DNA from 2 places in the Paenibacillus sp. BIHB 4019 genome. Region 2 is predicted to be linked to the other one. Evidence: a T-box and tRNA genes for the amino acid it is inferred to sense, from the RefSeq annotation. Region 2 holds a T-box; the other holds one or more tRNA genes.
The links. A T-box is a leader RNA that pairs with one kind of tRNA and senses whether it is charged. The one in region 2 lies ahead of tyrS (tyrosine--tRNA ligase), so its partner is inferred to be a tRNA-Tyr.

Region 1: it has a tRNA-Tyr gene. The T-box ahead of tyrS (tyrosine--tRNA ligase) is inferred to sense a tRNA for this amino acid. The anticodon was not compared.

Annotation. Positions count from the first base shown of each region.
Region 1 covers NZ_CP016808.1:1,819,884-1,829,357, forward strand. The annotation lists partial or broken gene lgt (prolipoprotein diacylglyceryl transferase) at 1-847, opposite strand, end outside; gene hprK (HPr(Ser) kinase/phosphatase) at 868-1,806, opposite strand; gene BBD42_RS07650 (ABC transporter ATP-binding protein) at 2,026-3,147, opposite strand; gene BBD42_RS07655 (PucR family transcriptional regulator) at 3,235-4,380, opposite strand; gene BBD42_RS07660 (MraY family glycosyltransferase) at 4,456-5,403, opposite strand; gene ssuE (NADPH-dependent FMN reductase) at 5,580-6,128, shown strand; tRNA gene BBD42_RS07670 (tRNA-Lys) at 6,245-6,320, opposite strand; tRNA gene BBD42_RS07675 (tRNA-Tyr) at 6,336-6,419, opposite strand; tRNA gene BBD42_RS07680 (tRNA-Phe) at 6,427-6,502, opposite strand; tRNA gene BBD42_RS07685 (tRNA-Asp) at 6,520-6,596, opposite strand; tRNA gene BBD42_RS07690 (tRNA-Met) at 6,617-6,693, opposite strand; tRNA gene BBD42_RS07695 (tRNA-Val) at 6,711-6,786, opposite strand; tRNA gene BBD42_RS07700 (tRNA-Met) at 6,794-6,870, opposite strand; rRNA gene BBD42_RS07705 (23S ribosomal RNA) at 6,984-9,474, opposite strand, start outside.
Region 2 covers NZ_CP016808.1:6,862,101-6,871,574, forward strand. The annotation lists gene BBD42_RS29780 (DNA alkylation repair protein) at 1-693, opposite strand, end outside; gene tyrS (tyrosine--tRNA ligase) at 1,145-2,404, opposite strand; T-box leader at 2,724-2,946, opposite strand; gene BBD42_RS29790 (carbohydrate ABC transporter permease) at 3,192-4,070, opposite strand; gene BBD42_RS29795 (ABC transporter permease) at 4,122-5,063, opposite strand; gene BBD42_RS29800 (ABC transporter substrate-binding protein) at 5,159-6,667, opposite strand; partial or broken gene BBD42_RS32450 (IS1595 family transposase) at 6,849-7,088, shown strand; gene BBD42_RS29805 (hypothetical protein) at 7,156-7,476, shown strand; gene BBD42_RS29810 (response regulator transcription factor) at 7,492-9,063, opposite strand; gene BBD42_RS29815 (sensor histidine kinase) at 9,038-9,474, opposite strand, start outside.

The DNA.
Region 1 (9,474 bases), 2.2 Mb from region 2:
TAAACGCAATGGCGCCAACAATAAGCAGAAGCGCAAGCAGCTGTGAAATTCTCAGATTGCCGTAAGCCGGGTCCAAGTAACCAGGCTGGAACAAAATCGTCATTGGCGACCAAAGAGCGTCAACAAGGTTCACGAGCCAATTAGGGCCATGGAAGGCCAGGCTGTCTGTACGCACCATTTCAATGTAGAAGCGGCCGAGGGAATACCAGATGAAATAGCTCGCCAGCAATTCGCCCGCACGCAGGAAGCGTTGACGGCGCAGTACGCAAAGCAGAAGGATACCTACAAGGCTCCACAGCGATTCGTACAAAAAGGCCGGGTGATGGAAGACGCCATTCACGTTCATTTGATTCACAATAAAATTAGGCAGGTGAAGCGTATCACGAAGGAAGCTTTCCTCTACCGGACCGCCATATGCCTCCTGATTCATAAAGTTGCCCCAACGGCCAATCATTTGGCCGGCAAGCAGCCCTGGAACGCACACATCGGCGAGTCTCAAGAAGCTGTAGCCCTTATAACGGAAGTAGAAGAACCCGCATAGAAAGGCACCGATCAGCGCGCCATAAATGGCTATGCCGCCTTCCCAAATTTTAAACACGTCGAGCGGGTTCGCTTTATAATCTTCCCATTTGAAGGCAACATAATAAATCCGGGCACAAATCACGGCAGAAGGAACGCCAAGCAGCAGCATATCCATAAAGAAATCCGGCTTAATACCAAAGCGTTTGCCCTCTTGTATCGCCAGCAGCAAGCCTACCAAGGCAGCTGTGCCGAGAATAATGCCGTACCAACGTACAGTTAGGGGACCCAGTGAAAAAGCAATCGGGTCAATTAGCGATGTAAGCATCTTTTATTAGCTCCTTTATATCAATCGTAATCATCCGCATCTTCAGCAATCGTTTCCGTCAGCTTATTAGTAAACTGCAGCGCAGCATTATAGCCCATCCGCTTCAATCTGAAGTTCATAGCCGCCACCTCAATAATAACTGCAAGGTTGCGTCCCGGCCTTACAGGCACAGTTACAAGCGGCACATCGGTATCAATGATCCGCGTCTTCTCTTCATCCAGTCCCAGACGGTCATATTGCTTATCCTGCTGCCAATTCTCAAGCTTGATGACTAACGTAATCCGCTTCTGTGTACGAACGGCACCCGCGCCAAACAGCGTCATTACATTAATAATGCCCAAGCCGCGAATCTCCAGCAAATGACGGATCAATTCCGGTGCTGTGCCGTGAAGCTGGCTGTCAGACGTCTGTCTAATCTCAACCGCATCATCGGCAACGAGGCGATGCCCGCGCTTTACAAGCTCAAGCGCAGTTTCGCTCTTGCCAATACCGCTGCCGCCAGTGATGAGCATGCCCACCCCATATACGTCTACCAGAACACCATGAATAGTTGCGGTAGGCGCAAGCTTTTTCTCCAGAAAATCCGTAATCCGGCTCGTCAAAATCGTAGTTGCCACATGGCTGCCAAGCACAGGAATATTTGTTTTATTCGAATAAGCAATCAGCTCATCCGGCGGTTCTAGTCCACGGGTCAAAATAATACAAGGCGTGTCTGAATGGCACAGACGCTCCATACGCAGCCTGCGCTCCTCTGATGTCAGCGTGCTGAGAAACGTAATTTCCGTTTTCCCTAACAGCTGTACCCGCTCACTCGGAAAATAATCAAAGTATCCGGCCATTTCAAGCCCCGGACGATACAGGTCATCAACCGTAATCGCACGCTTCAGGCCTTCCTCACCCGATATGATTTCCAACGAAAAATGCTGCACTAATTCTGATACTTTCACTTTCTTAGGCATAGCATGGCCTCCTTATATCACAACAGCGTATGTAAGCTAATTACCATTGACTTCATCGTATAGGAAAAAAGCGCCGAAAGCAATGTCTTCCCGCTTTCTGACGCTCAAATTGACGTTCAATTGCATGATAAGATTCACATATTTATTCCCAGTGGAATAACAAAGAGCTGTTGGACGAATCCAACAGCTCTCTTATGAAATCTATAATGGCTTTAGCAATTAGTTTTCGAAAATGTTAAGCTCGGACTCTGTGTCGAACAGGTGAACTTTGTTCATGTCCAGAGCAAGTTTAACTGTCAGTCCATCACGCAGAGCGGAACGTCCGTCTACACGTGCGATAACTGTGTCTGTGCCAATACCGTTCAGGTACAGGTACATTTCGTGACCCAGGTTCTCTGCAACTTCGATCGAAGCGTTAACGATCGTGTTAGGCGAAGCTTCCAGGAATACTGGCTCTTCATGAAGATCTTCTGGACGAATACCCAAGATCACATCTTTGCCGATGTAGCCTTTGGAACGAAGTGTAGCAGCTTTGCCTTCAGGCACAACTACATCTACGCCAGTCGATTTGAAGCGAACAGTACCGCCTTGATCCGTCAATGCACCTTTAATGAAGTTCATGGAAGGAGCACCGATGAAGCCAGCAACGAAAATGTTAACTGGGTGGTTGTAAAGCACTTCTGGAGAAGCTGTTTGTTGAATAAAGCCATCTTTCATAACAACAATGCGATCACCCATCGTCATAGCTTCGATTTGGTCATGCGTTACATAGATTGTTGTTGTTTCAAGACGTTTAGTCAGCTTGGAAATTTCAGCACGCATTTGACCACGAAGTTTCGCATCCAAGTTGGAAAGCGGCTCATCCATCAAGAATACTTGCGGCTCACGAACGATCGCACGACCAAGAGCGACACGTTGACGTTGACCACCGGAAAGAGCTTTCGGTTTACGGTCAAGCAAATGCTCGATATCTAGAATTTTAGCAGCTTCACGAACGCGTTTGTCGATGTCTGCTTTTTTGAATTTACGAAGTTTCAAACCAAAAGCCATGTTTTGGTATACGTTCATATGCGGGTAAAGAGCGTAAGATTGGAATACCATTGCGATATCGCGATCTTTAGGAGCTACGTCATTAACAAGACGCTCGCCAATAAACAATTTACCTTCGGAAATTTCTTCAAGACCTGCAATCATACGAAGAGTTGTCGATTTACCACAACCGGATGGACCTACAAGCACTAGAAATTCTTTGTCCTTGATATCTAAGTTAACGTCAGTTACCGATGCTTTATCAGAACCCGGGTATTTTTTGTAAATGCCTTCTAAACGTACGCCTGCCATGTGAATTTCCCCCTAAAAGAAATTTTCTTATAGGACTATCTTATCCCACATGCAGTCAGATGACTATGCACAAACTTTACAAAAAAACTAATGTCTTTTCGTAACTTTGTACAATAGCAATATAATTTTGACTAAGACGGCATCCCGAAACTGTCGTACATCCAGCCCCGTCTCCTGTTTTAGCTTGTCCAAACGGTACAATAACGTATTGCGGTGGATATAAAGCTTCTTCGCGGTTTCGCTTACATTACAGTCCAGTGAGAAGAAGGTTTCGAGTGTTGCGAGCATTTCTGCCTCTACGAAAAGCTCCGTACGTTTTAGCGATTGCTCCAAATATCGGGCCCGCTGGCTCTCCGGTATACTATTCAGCAGGCGCTCCAGTTGCAAATTCCATGGAAAATGAATATTGCTTCCAACATGGAATTTCCGCCCCAAATTAATCGTTTCGCGCAGCGCAGCCGTCGTCTCTACGATGCCCTTCGCCGGTCTAATCGGATGGGACACCGCCAGATGGCATTCGCCAATCCACTCGCTGGCAAGCATCTCATGCAGCCCCAGACAGATGGAAGCCAGATTATCCTCCACCGACTCTTCATCATCGTCATCAAACACCTCTGAATCCGCTTCCTTAAGCAGCGATACCGGACCCCAAATAAGCCATTCCTGCTCCCGAAGCGGTATTAATAAAATTTCCTCGGCGAGAAAGGAACGAAGCAGCTTCTCCAGCTCCACGTACGCTGCTTGCTTCGTATTTGAATATTCCGTTACTAATAAAAAAGGAATCATATCCGCGAACAGCTTGCCACCCGCGGTCAAGTGATCCGGCATCGATTGCCCCGGCTCGCCTGATTCGAACTGCTCCTGAATCCACTCGCCGATGCTGCGAGCTGTTTTCTCGCTTTCTGTCAGCTTGCCAGCCGCTTTATCGTGTGCCGGCCTTGTTTCATTCCAGCGCAGCATTAGGCTCAGTAAATCCAGCGTGCTCTCCTCAAAGCGGCTGCCCTCTATTTCCAAAACCTCTATTTCATGCTCGTCTACTCTGACGGCTACCCACATCTTATCCTCGCGTTGGACGCGTTGTCCTTCCAAAGCTAAGCTGCGCCCATGCTCCTCCGCCTGCAGGTAGTGATTTTTCTCTGCTATATCATTCCATTCGGACAATTGCATTTTTACTAGACGAACTGGACAGTCCAAAATGCGCTCCAGCGGTTTCAACCATTCTGTCGTGCTCATTTTCTGCTATCTCCTATCGCAAGCCTCACGAATGAACGCTTTTTCTCGTCATTGTAACATATTGGAGGAGGGAATTCAGCCCATGACCAGCAAAAGGATGATCGACAGCATAGAGAACAAAGCCGCAATTAAATATAGAAAAGATACGGTTTGCACCTGGTTTAATCCCCATTTCATCAGGGCATGATGCGTATGCAGTTTGTCCGCATGGTGAAGTCCTTTGCCGCGAGCGAGCCGCCGCAGCATGACAATGGAAGTATCCATAATAGGCAAACCCAGCGCCAGTAACGGAACAAGCACGGTAATGAAGGTTGCCTTCTTGAAAGCCCCGTCTACTGCTACAACAGCAAGCGTATAGCCAAGAAATGTGGCTCCCGCATCTCCCATAAAAATCCTTGCCGGATAAAAATTAAACAGCAGAAAGCCTAGGCATGCCCCGCCTACAATCGCCGCTAAAATCGCCGTCTCAGCTTGTCCTTTGACCAGCGCAGTAATAAACAGCGTTATTGCCGATAACACGCATACGCCAGATGCCAGCCCATCAACCCCATCCATGAAATTAATCATGTTGATAAGAGCGAATATCCAGATCGACGTCCCAAGCCAAGCTACCCAATGCGGGAGAAAAAAGAACATCCCCGAAGCAGGGTTTGTCACCCCTGCGATTTGAATATGGAACCACAGCGGCAGCGTAGACACCACACCATAAACAAGTACTCTGGGCCAGACAGGAAAATCCCTTCCCTCCGCTTTTGCTTTATCATCTAATAAACCGATGGTAACAAGCACCGCGCCCCCTGCCGCAATCGTCCAGCTTAATGACGTCATCCCCTGAAATGCAATAATCGTAACCGTACACGCCACATAAATCGCTATGCCACCGAGCAAGGGAATCGGCTGCCGATGAATTTTTCGCGCATTCGGCCGATCCATAATACCATATTGCAAGGCGAGCCTTCTTACAATCGGAACCATTACACTTACAATCGCCAAACTTATAAAAGCCGCCAACCCATAGAACATCTTAGACGGACCCCTTTGCATCGCTAATCAGCTTGTTTCCGCCTATTGTTCCCTAATGAGCAAAAAATCATGAACCGTTTTCGTAAATGTCATTGACGCCGAAAAGATTGCAATGTTAAGATTAAACAAAGTTATCTTATCGGAATAAATATATATACAACAGAGGAGCGATTTTCATGTCAACGATTGTCATCATTTCGGGCAGCCCTAATCCTGGTTCCCGTCTAACCGGCATTACCCAATATATCGAACAGCAGCTCAACAGCCAAAATGTAAAGGTCAGCCATATTACAGTCGCTTCGCTGCCAGCGGAAAATCTGATTAACGCCCGTTTCGACAGTCCAGCCATTAAGGAAGCAACAGCCTTGGTTGAAAATGCGGGTGCCGTTATTATCGCAAGTCCAGTCTATAAAGCCTCATTCACTGGTGTTCTTAAAACCTTCCTTGATCTATTGCCGCAAAAGGGCTTGGAAGGGAAAATCATTACGCCATTTTTCATTGGAGGGTCACTGGCCCATCTGCTATCTATTGATTACTCCCTGAAGCCTGTGCTTGCATCTATGGGGGCCAAGCATTTTGCCAGCGGCGTCTATGCGGTAGACTCTCAAATCGCCCGTGTGCAATTGGAAGATGGATCTGCCGGGTTTGAGCTGAATGATGAATTAAAGCTTCGACTCGACGCCTCTCTAACTGAACTACAGGCTGAATTAAAGCTTCGCTCCTAATAAAATTCATACAAAAAAGGCTAGGTACAGGTGTAATCACCATGACCTAGCCTTTTATTCTCATATAAACAAAAAAAATTCACAGATTATCTTCTGTAAATTAGCTTTTAAAAAAATGGTGAGTCATGTAGGATTCGAACCTACGACACCCTGATTAAAAGTCAGGTGCTCTACCAGCTGAGCTAATGACTCTCGATGTGAAAGAAATGGTGGAGGGCGATGGATTCGAACCACCGAACCCGAAGGAACAGATTTACAGTCTGCCGCGTTTAGCCACTTCGCTAGCCCTCCATAAAAATGGTGGCTCGGGACGGAATCGAACCGCCGACACGAGGATTTTCAGTCCTCTGCTCTACCGACTGAGCTACCGAGCCGTATAACGAAAAGAAAATGGCGGAGCTGACGAGATTCGAACTCGCGGTCTCCTGCGTGACAGGCAGGCATGTTAGGCCTCTACACCACAGCTCCATAAATTATTGCTTAAAAATTGGTTGCGGGGGCAGGATTTGAACCTGCGGCCTTCGGGTTATGAGCCCGACGAGCTACCGGGCTGCTCCACCCCGCGTCATTGTAAAACATATATGGTGGAGGCTGAGGGGATCGAACCCCCGACCCTCTGCTTGTAAGGCAGATGCTCTCCCAGCTGAGCTAAGCCTCCGAAAATATGGTAGCGGCGAAGGGGATCGAACCCCCGACCTCACGGGTATGAACCGTACGCTCTAGCCAGCTGAGCTACACCGCCACATTTTCCCGATAACTTACATTGCGTACCTCGGGATGTACTGCAATATCAACGTGAATTGCACGCTGAAAACTGGATGCGAAAGACAAGTCATGAAACGTTAGCGTGTTGTTTAGGATAAGCCCTCGACCGATTAGTATTCGTCAGCTGCACGCATTGCTGCGCTTCCACCCCGAACCTATCAACCTCGTCGTCTTCAAGGGGTCTTACTAATTGGGAAATCTCATCTTGAGGGGGGCTTCGCGCTTAGATGCTTTCAGCGCTTATCCCGTCCGTACTTGGCTACCCAGCGGTGCTCCTGGCGGAACAACTGGTACACCAGCGGTACGTCCATCCCGGTCCTCTCGTACTAAGGACAGCTCCTCTCAAATTTCCTGCGCCCGCGACAGATAGGGACCGAACTGTCTCACGACGTTCTGAACCCAGCTCGCGTACCGCTTTAATGGGCGAACAGCCCAACCCTTGGGACCTACTTCAGCCCCAGGATGCGATGAGCCGACATCGAGGTGCCAAACCTCCCCGTCGATGTGGACTCTTGGGGGAGATAAGCCTGTTATCCCCAGGGTAGCTTTTATCCGTTGAGCGATGGCCCTTCCATTCGGTACCACCGGATCACTAAGCCCGACTTTCGTCCCTGCTCGACTTGTAGGTCTCGCAGTCAAGCTCCCTTATGCCTTTGCACTCTCCGAATGATTTCCAACCATTCTGAGGGAACCTTTGGGCGCCTCCGTTACATTTTAGGAGGCGACCGCCCCAGTCAAACTGTCCACCTGACACGGTCCCCGAACCAGTTTCATGGTCCTAGGTTAGAACTCCGATACGATCAGGGTGGTATCCCAACGTCGCCTCCACACAAGCTGGCGCTCATGCTTCAATGGCTCCCACCTATCCTGTACAGATCGTACCAAAGTTCAATATCAAGTTACAGTAAAGCTCCATGGGGTCTTTCCGTCTTGTCGCGGGTAACCTGCATCTTCACAGGTATTAAAATTTCACCGGATCTCTCGTTGAGACAGCGCCCAAGTCGTTACGCCATTCGTGCGGGTCAGAATTTACCTGACAAGGAATTTCGCTACCTTAGGACCGTTATAGTTACGGCCGCCGTTTACTGGGGCTTCGGTTCACAGCTTCGGATTGCTCCTAACCGCTCCCCTTAACCTTCCAGCACCGGGCAGGCGTCAGCCCGTATACTTCGCCTTACGGCTTCGCACAGACCTGTGTTTTTGCTAAACAGTCGCTTGGGCCTTTTCACTGCGACCCCCTCGGGCTATTCACCCTACCGAGGTACCCCTTCTCCCGAAGTTACGGGGTCATTTTGCCGAGTTCCTTAACGAGAGTTCTTCCGCGCGCCTTAGCATGCTCTGCTCGCCTACCTGTGTCGGTTTGCGGTACGGGCACCTTCACCTGGCTAGAGACTTTTCTCGGCAGCCGGAGTACATGACCTTCGCTACTGTAATTTTCGCTCCCCATCACAGCCCAGCCTTACGATGAGCGGATTTGCCTACTCATCAGCCTCACTGCTTGGACGGACTATTCCATCAGTCCGCGTCACTGCCCTTCTGCGTCATCCCATTGCTCATAACGGTTTACGGTGGTACAGGAATTTGAACCTGTTGTCCTTCCACTACGCCTTTCGGCCTCGCGTTAGGTCCCGACTTACCCTGAGTGGACGAGCCTTCCTCAGGAACCCTTAGGCTTTCGGCGGACAAGATTCTCACTTGTCTTTTCGTTACTCATACCGGCATTCTCACTTGAATACAGTCCAGCACTCCTTACGGTATACCTTCAACCTATATTCAACGCTCCCCTACCCAAGTACCTTACGGTACATGTCATAGCTTCGGTGGTGTGTTTAGCCCCGTTACATTTTCGGCGCAGAGTCACTCGACCAGTGAGCTATTACGCACTCTTTAAATGGTGGCTGCTTCTAAGCCAACATCCTGGTTGTCTTTGCAACTCCACATCCTTTCCCACTTAACACACACTTGGGGACCTTAGCTGATGATCTGGGCTGTTTCCCTCTTGACAATGGATCTTAGCACTCACTGTCTGACTCCCGAGAAGCACGTCTATGGCATTCGGAGTTTGACTAGACTTGGTAACCCTTGGCGGGCCCCGCACCCAATCAGTGCTCTACCTCCACGACGTTCATACCTCGAGGCTAGCCCTAAAGCTATTTCGGGGAGAACCAGCTATCTCCGAGTTCGATTGGAATTTCTCCGCTACCCCCACCTCATCCCCGCACTTTTCAACGTGCGTGGGTTCGGGCCTCCAGTGCGTGTTACCGCACCTTCACCCTGGACAGGGGTAGATCACACGGTTTCGGGTCTACGACCACGTACTTATTCGCCCTATTCAGACTCGCTTTCGCTGCGGCTCCGTCTTCCCGACTTAACCTTGCACGTGAACGTAACTCGCCGGTTCATTCTACAAAAGGCACGCCATCACCCATAGATCGGGCTCTGACTTTTTGTAAGCGCACGGTTTCAGGTTCTTTTTCACTCCGCTTCCGCGGTGCTTTTCACCTTTCCCTCACGGTACTGCTTCACTATCGGTCACTAGGGAGTATTTAGCCTTGGCAGATGGTCCTGCCGGATTCCGACG
Region 2 (9,474 bases):
GCTTTTCACGGCTTTCCGCTTCATGCTGCGGATAATCGCTTTCGCATCCGGATCGATGCGGTACGATTCGGTTATTTTTTGCAGCGCTTTGTTATAAGTGAAAGTGTCGAGCGCATTATTTTTCAAATAGGCCATCGTCGGCTCCGGTTGCTTGATATAGCAAATGGATAGCGCCCATGCGACGGCCATTTTCACATAATACGCAGGATGGTCAATCTGATCGAGCCGCTGAAGCACCCGCTCCATATATTCCTCCGTTACATAAAAATTAAGCAGCATAACCGCGGCAAAACGCAAATCGTACTCCTGCTCCGAAGCAAAATACGGCTGGATAAAATCCCATATTTCCTGTTCATGTTTTTTGGTCACCTTCAGCCCCGCACAGAAGCTGTCGCAGACGGACCAGTTATCAATTTTCGGCACAAAATCAGCGATATAGCGCTGAAGCTCCTCCATATCCGTCTTCACGAGGCCAATGACCATGCCTTGCAGCATGACCTCCTCGAAAAATTCATCGTCCGCCTCCGCCAAGTAGGCGCGCCAGCCGCCCTTCGCAATTTCCGCTGCAAGCTTGCGCAGCTCCGGCAGCCGAACACCCATTACATTGCTAATATTCGGAATCAGCGACGCAGCGAACTTCTGATAATCCGCCTCCGCACGCATAAGCAGCTCTTCCCTTATCGTTTTGACCATTTCTATCCCCCGCTATTCCATTTCGTTCGTCTTATCCTTACTATACCTCAAGCAGCCAAGGCTGTAAGCCTAAGAGAATGAAAGAGCAAGATAACGAAATTTCTCATAACTAGTTAAAAAATATAGCCAAACAGCGTAAGGATGCTGTTTGGCTATATTTACGCCGTCCCTTTTTGGCCAGGCAACGGTTCAATCTGAATCTTTGGCGGACAGAGATGCCGCTATTTTCCCAAAACAACGCTAGATGGAGAGGTTCGCGGACTCAGGAGCCGCTAATGGCTGCGAATACCCCGCTTTTGTGCAAAATTTCCACAGATAACGGATCTCCTGTCCGCTCAAGCGCTGAAATCAACCAAAAGCTTAAAATAGCGGATCGTCAGGCCGCGAAAAAGAAGTATGCTTCATGCTTCATGCTTCATGCTTCATGCTTCATGCTTCATGCTTCCTAATTCTAGCTCAGCTTTACTAAGCTGTAGCTTTTTTTGCCTTTGCGGATAATGATGAACCGTCCGCCAATCGCATGCTCGGCTGTAACGGTAAACTCCAGCTCTGTCACCTTCTCGCCGTTCATGGAGATAGCGCCCTTCGTAATATCCTCGCGCGCTTGGCGCTTCGAAGGCTCAATGCCGAGATCGACGAGCCAGTCGACGATGTTTTTCGGCTCACCGTCTGCTGTGAAGGTCGGCATTTCTTTAAAGCCCTGCTCAATTTCATCCGCTGTGAGCGAGCGAATGTCGCCGCTGAACAGCGCCGCTGTTATGCGCTTCGCCTGCTCCAGCATGTCCTCGCCGTGCACGAATTTCGTCATTTCCTCTGCCAGCGCCTTCTGCGCCTCGCGTTTATGAGGCTCGGTTTGCACCTTCTCCTCAAGCGCTTCAATTTCCGCCTTGCTCAGGAACGTAAAGAACTTCAAGTATTTCACGACATCGCGGTCATCGGTATTCGCCCAGAACTGGTAAAATTCGAATGGCGTCGTTTTATTCGGGTCAAGCCAGATCGCGCCGCCCGCCGTTTTGCCGAATTTCGTGCCGTCGGCTTTCAGCATGAGCGGAATTGTCAGGCCGAACGCTTTCGCTTCTGCGCCTTCTTTTTTCCGAATCAGGTCAAGGCCGCTCGTAATGTTGCCCCATTGATCGGAACCGCCGATTTGCAGCTGAACATCCTCGTTCTGGAATAGGTGCAAGTAGTCGAGCGACTGCAAAATTTGGTACGAAAACTCGGTAAACGAGATGCCGCTATCGAGTCTGCTCGAGACGACGTCCTTCGCCAGCATCGTATTGATGCTGAAGTTTTTACCGAAGTCGCGCAAAAATTCAATGACATTGATTTTGTGCGTCCAGTCGTAGTTGTTGACCATGCGCACCTGGTTGTCGCCGTCGGTCATAAAAAGCTTTTTCAGCTGGGCACTGAGTGCATCCACATTCGCCTGCACCTGCTCCAGCGTTTGCAGCGAGCGCTCGGTCTGGCGTCCGCTCGGATCGCCGATCGTTCCGGTCGCTCCGCCAATCAGAATGACCGGGCGATGGCCTGCCAGTTGGAAACGCTTGAGCATCATAAACGGAATCAAGTGGCCGATATGCATGCTGTCGCCTGTAGGATCAACGCCGCAGTACAGCGATACGGCCTTCGTATTCGTCAGCTCGCGAAGTCCTTCCGCATCCGTCTGCTGGTTAATAGCATCGCGCCATTCGAGTTCATCCATAATATTCAAAGCAAACAACCCCTTTTCTATTCGATAATAATGGTCATGATTTACGTTAATGAGCACAATAACGCACTGGGCTAGGCTTTTTCAAAATATAAGCATTTATAAGTTTTTCACGTATAAATAGGCTTATATTTCTACGACAAAGCTCTTCGCACGTCCCAGAAGGACGACGAAGTCGTTTTTGCTTGAAATATAAGCATTTATAAGTTTTGCACTTATAAATAGGCTTATATTTCTCGGACTGAAACGCGCCGCGCCGCCTGAGGACGGCGACAGCCGTTCCACCTTGGGCAACAAAAAATCGCCCCTCGTCTACTGGAGACATAGGGACGATTGAATAACCGTGGTACCACCCAACTTGCACAAACAGCTAGAAAAAAAGCTGCTCATACCGCTTTCGGCGAAATATCGTTCGCCCTGCCGCTTGGCATTACCCAAGATACTCCAGAGTGTAATTCGCAGCCCATGTATGTGTCAGGTCTCATCAACCCCTGACTTTCTGCAACAGGGACAAAGCTGCTACTGCGCTCTATCAACGTATAACATGTATTAGATTATAGACAGTATAGCGGAACGTGAAAATCATTGCAAGCCTAAACGTGAGGTGAAAACATATGATGAAAAAGAAGCTGCGCTGCATGAAAAGCTTGGCTTACGATCGCCATTCCCCTTGAAATTCTTTGAATCAGCCACAATAGGTTGAATTTCAAGGGTAAAAGCGAACGCTGACGCTTCTTCAGCTCAACCTTTTCATTTCGCTACGCTTTTTTCACCGCCCTTTTTTGCCTTCCTATTCCTTTACCGCCCCTATAGTCAGCCCTTGAACGAAATAACGCTGGAAAAAAGGATAAGCGAGCACGATCGGTCCCGTCGCCAGCACGACCATCGCCATCCGCGACGTATCCTGCGGCATGTTTTGCAATATACCGGTGCTGATCGCCGAATTGGTCGAATTTTGCATAATGAACTGCATGCTCGTCTCAATTCGCATCAGCATCGATTGCAGCGGCACCAAATTAGGCGAATCAATATACAAGAGTGCATTAAACCAGTCATTCCAATAGCCAAGCGTATTGAATAGGCCAATCGTCGCAATGCCGGGAAGCGACAGCGGCAGCACGAGCCGAATAAACGTTTGCAGCTCGCTCGCCCCATCGATTTTTCCCGATTCAATAATGGCGGTAGGCACCATCGTACTGAAAAATGTTCGCATAATGAGAATATAAAACGCATTGACGAGCATTGGCATAATGAGCGCCCATATCGTATCCTTCATATGCAGCAGTTGCGTAACGACGATGAAGGTCGGCACCATGCCGCCGTTGAACAGCATCGTAAAAATCGCAAAAAAGCTGAATAATTGGCGATATTTAAAGCTTTTCTGGGAAATCGCGTACGCATAAAGCGTAATGATGACAAGGCTTAATAGCGTACCGACAACCGTTACAAAAATCGTAACGCCATACGAGCGCAGCAGCGCCTCGCCTGTCCGAAATATATATTGGTACGCCTCCAGGCTCCATTCCTTCGGAATAATGCGGTAGCCGTTCGAGGCGAGCGATTTTTCATTCGTAAATGAAATAATGACGACGAACACAAAAGGAAAAACGCAAGCAATCGCAATGACACCTGTCAGCAGGCTCAGGAGAAAGTTGGCAGCAGGTGAGATTTGATCGAAACGCTTTGATTTTTTTACGGGCACCTATAGCTCCTCCTTCGTTTAAAACAAGGCATTATCCTTGTTTTTTCTTCTGACGATGTAGTTAGATAGCAGAACAAGCAGAAACCCGACGAAGGACTGATAAAGCCCGGCAGCCGTGCTCATGCCGATTTCGCCGTTCACCTTCAAGCCTCGGAACACATACGTATCAATGACGTTGGTCATCGAATAGAGCAGGCCTGAATCCCGTGGCACCTGATAAAAGAGTCCAAAATCCGCGTAAAAGATTTTTCCGACAGCGAGCAGCGTCATAATCGATATGACCGGAGCGAGCAGCGGAATCGTAATATTCGTAATTTGCTTCCATTTGCCTGCACCGTCAATCATCGCAGCCTCATAAAGCGAGCGGTCAATTCCCATAATAGCCGCCAAATACACGACGCTGCTGTAGCCAACGCCTTTCCACAGGTTGACCAATACGAGAATAAACGGCCATTTGGATGGCTCCGAATACCAATTAATTCGTTCCATTCCCATCCATTCGAGCGTTTTATTCATCAGCCCTTTATCAAAGCTGAGGAAGCTGAATACAAAATAGCCGACAATGACCCATGATAGAAAATAAGGCATAAACATTGCGGTTTGAAAAAACTTGCTCAGCCGCCTATTCTTAAGTTCGACTAAAATAATCGCCAGCGCAACGGCCAAGATAAGCCCTAAAATTATAAAGGCTGCATTATAAAGCACCGTATTGCGCGTAATGATGTAGGCGTCCGAGGTGCTGAACAAAAACTTAAAGTTGTCTAGACCCACCCACTTGCTATTCATGATGCTGGCAAAAAAGCCATCCTTGCTGTATCTGTACTGTTTAAAGGAAATAATCGTTCCCGCCATCGGCAGGTAGGAAAAAAGCAAAAACCAGAGGGCACCTGGCAGCACCATCAAGAGCATCGCTCGATTGCGCAGAATGTCCCGTGAAAATATTTTCAGCTTGTCGAACATGTCGTTCATCTCCTTAAGCGGGCAGCTTCCCAATGCTCGTTATCGTTATAAAAAAGAGAGGCAAATCCGAAAATTCGCCTCTCCCTATCCACAGATTATTTAGGATTAGCCGCTTTCCATGCATCAAGCTGGGTCTGCGCTTCCGCAATGACTTTATCCAGACCTGCTGCTTTAAACTTCTCAATCGCCTTTGGCAAATATTCATTCGGATCAACCGTACCCGTCATTAGCGCCGACCAAAACTCGCCTTTAACGTTTTGGATCGATGCCAGCTCAGTCGTGACGCTCGTTGAGTCAAAGTTGAAGCCCAGCGTTGGAGCTACTTTGCCCGCTTCATTAAATACTTTGTATTCATCCCATTTGTTCTCAGGATCGCCCGTATTGAGATACGTCAACGTTACATTGCCAAGCGAGAAGGTCGGCATATCATAGTTTTTCGACTCATCCAGGTTCTCCATCGCATTGTCAGCTGTTTTCTTATAATGCACGTTTTCAATGCCGGAATCGATCATATTGCGCAATACCGGATCGGTGTTCAGCAGGTTTAGAAATTCCATCGCTTTCTCTGGATGCTCCGAATTAGCCGAAATCGCCTGCATCGAGCCCATGACGGACCAGTTGAAAATCATCGATTCGCTCGCTGGCGTTGACACGACAGGGTAGCCATAGCTTGCGCTCCACAGATTATCGGCGAATGGCGTCGTCGCTGCGCGGTCAAGGAACCATTTGCCTGATTTTTGCGTATCATCCAGCCCATTGGTCGTTGCCGCCTCTGGCGAAACGTAGCCCTTCTTGTAATAGCTGTGCATCGTATCCAGCGCTGCTTTAAGCTCTGGCGTCTCCAGCACGTTTACGACTTTGTAGTCGCCTTTATCCAAGCTTACGACCATTGGCAAGTTGGAGATCAAATAATCGTAAGGCAGCACAGGCATATAATCCTTCGTTATCGCGAATGGAGTAATGTCCGGCTCGCTGTCTTTAATCGTCTTCAGCAGCGGCTCTATGCTTTCCAGCGTATAGATGCCGTCCATGCTCAAATTATATTTATCGAGCAAGGTTTTGTTAAAGCGCCACACTTCAAGCGCCGGCAGCTCTTTTTTCGCCGGAATGCCGTAGTTGTGGCCATCTACTTTAGAGCCTTCCAGGAAGGCCGGATCAAGCGTCTCCACAATTCCTTTGCCCTGCTCCTTCAGCAAATCGTCAATTTCATAAAAGGCTCCTTTACGGGCATTTTGTACGTAATCGAAGGCCCATGAAGAAGTAAACATGATGTCCATAGGCGTTCCTGATGAGGTAGCAATTTGCATTTTTTGCGTGTAGTCGCCCCAATCAATTTGGGTCATTTTGATCGTTACGCCAATTTTCTCTGCCGTATATTTGCTGACTTCCTCCATGACGCGGTTTACATCCTTTTGCGGGGTACCGATTGTGTACCAGCTCAGCTCCACCGTTTCATCTTTGCCCGCATTGCCGCCGCTGCCGCTGCTCTCCGCGGTTTCACCTGTTTCTTTCGCACCGCCATTTGTGCTGCATGCCCCTAGCAGCAGCGAGAATGAAAGCAGCACCCCGAGCAGCAGCATCCAGCTTTTGTTTTGTTTCATCAATCGTTACCTCCCTTATTTTGTAGCCCCTTTACTAACGCTTAACACTTACTTGTAGATTAACGGATGTAAGCACTTTCAAATAGAGAAGAAACTAAACAAACGCTGTTCAAAATAAACATATACAAGGCCTTTCTTTATGTATTTGGCTGTGTTAAACCTTAATGTTGATATTGGATGATTACGAACAGATGAAGCGATTGGCGGTCATCTATCGGATTTCAACGTGCTTTGTACGGATGCCTGGCGAGCAAAAACGCAAACAGCTATTACAGCCGATTGAAGAAATGGATGGACCACTTTAATGGAGTGGCAACCAAATATTTGCAACATTATTTGGCTTGGTTCCGTTATTTAGACAGCAAGGAGTATGATAATACCTCATCGAATAAAAAAAATATGTTGGTTAAATCGTGCTTGTTTACGGTGACCGGCACGAATGCCAAACTTCGGCTTTCTACTTACTAATGTTTATTCGAAAGGATGTTTAGATGAAGAAAATAATAATTTCATTCTTGATGTTACTTATTATTTGTTCGTGTAGTAGTCAGTTTGACAAAGAAACATGGTTAAAAGAACCAGAGAAAAGACAGGATATGGTAAGCAGTTTAACAAACAAGTTCAAACTTAAGGGTATGACTGAGAATGAAATTATTGACTTGCTTGGAGAACCAGCGGAAAAGTTATCTGAACCATCACGACAATTCTTGTACTACATCGGGAGTGCAGGATTAGGGATAAAGGTTACTTTATTACAACTTCAATTGGATGAAAACGGAAAAGTGGAGAGTCATGACATCATATATAAATAGGAAAATGATTAGAATTTAACATAGCCATGTATTTAAGTCATCGGGTTCGCTGCTTGCTTCAAATAACATGCTTTTATAATCCGCTGGCGTTACGCCAACATATTTTTTAAACTGTTTATGAAAATAGCCGCTGTCCCAATAGCCAACGTTTCGGGAAATTTCATGGACCTTCAGCGCGGTTGTGCGGAGCAGCAGCTTGGACTGCTCGATCCGGTGTTTGTTGACGTATTCCGTAAAGCTTTCCCCCGTTTCCTTCTGGAACAGCTTGCCTAAATAAACCGGATGAATATGGTATTTGTGCGCCAGCTGCTTGAGGGACAGATCAGTGGCAAAAAATTTCTCCACGTCATTCAGCACCAGCTTAACCGTGGGATTGGTCTTCTCTTTAATAAGCATCGTGGACATGCCACGGATCGTACTGGTCATAATGGCAAGCAGCTCCTCCCATTCGGACGCTTTCGCCGCCTTGTTAAAGGAAGCATTCATATGCTCCGCAATAATGACATTAACCGTATTGGCTCCTCCCATCTCCTGATGCAGCCAGAGCAGCATCTGCATCACCAACATGCGAAGCCTGCTAGGCGTCGCTGCGCTAGATGCTTGAATCGCCTGGAAATCGCCTGTCAGCTCAGCGACAAGCGCCTCCGTATCCGCAGCGGAAACCTTCTTCCTGTAGCTGGCCCAGTTTAATTCTGCATCAGGGAGCAGCTCACCCCTTCTTGCCGCATAATCTTCATACAAAGCAATTTCTTCCTTATGCAGCAGCAAAAAATACTCCTGAGCCCGCAGCGCATGCTCATAGCTGAGCGCCTCCTGCGCTCCTCTAGCCTGCGGGGAGCCGATCGAAATCCGATAAGGACGCGCCTCCTCCCTCTGCCTTAGCTGCAAGGCAAATTGCATAGCTTTGGCCGTGCAATCCGCTTCCTCCTCCGCCATAAACACAAGCACGGCATCGCCCTCCACATTTTGCAGAAACAGCCTGTCTTCGCTGGCATTTGCTGTTTGCCGCAGCTCTTGCATGAATCCATCCTCCCGCTCGCTGCCTCCTCTAAGCAGCATCGTGGAAATATAACGGCCGCTGAAAGAAATATCCAGCATCGCTGCCCGCTCCTGCAATTGAACAGCATCGATCGCAGCGGTCAGCCAGCGATAAAGAATCGTGTCTTTCAAAATATCTACTTTCTCAGCTTCGAGCGCGCTGCTCCTTCTCGTTTCATCCAGCTTCTTGACCGTATGGGCAAGCGTCGAGGTCAGCTCAGCGAAATTAAGCGGCTTCAGCAAATAGTTTTCAATGCCCAGCTGCATGCCTTCTTTTAAATATTCAAAATCATTGAACCCGCTCAAAATAATGACCTTCAGCTCCGGCCTGATCGCTCGCGCAGCCCGAATCAGCTCCAGCCCATTCATAATAGGCATGGAAATATCGGTAATGAGCAAATCAGCAGGAACCTGCTGCAGCAATTCGAGTGCCTTGCGGCCATTTTCCGCTTTTCCCGTCAGCTCCAGACCGTGGGCCGCCCAGTCTACTGCATCATATAGGCCCTCTAATATAAACGGCTCATCATCTACCAGAAATACGCGGTACATTTTCCATCTCTCCTTTCCTTAAAGCCGGGAAGCTGAAAATAATCTTCGTCCCTTTTCCTTGGACGCTCTCGATGTCGAATCTTCCGTCTTTGCCATAAATCAATTCAAGCCTTTCTTTCACACTTCGCAGTCCAAGCGAATCATCCTGCTCCTGAACCGCATACTTGCCAAGCGACCGTTTAATCTGCTCCAGCCGTTCCTTGCTAATGCCTGTTCCGTTGTCCTCCGCTACAATCGTCACCATGTCGTTTTCCAGAGTAGCGGTTACTTTAATCAAGTTGTCCTCCTCCTCCGAGCGCAGGCCATGGACAATATAATTTTCCACAATCGGCTGCAGCGACATTTTAATCATCATCCGGTCCTTCAGCTCGGGATCACAGGCAATAAAGTAGGCAAAACGATCCTTGTAGC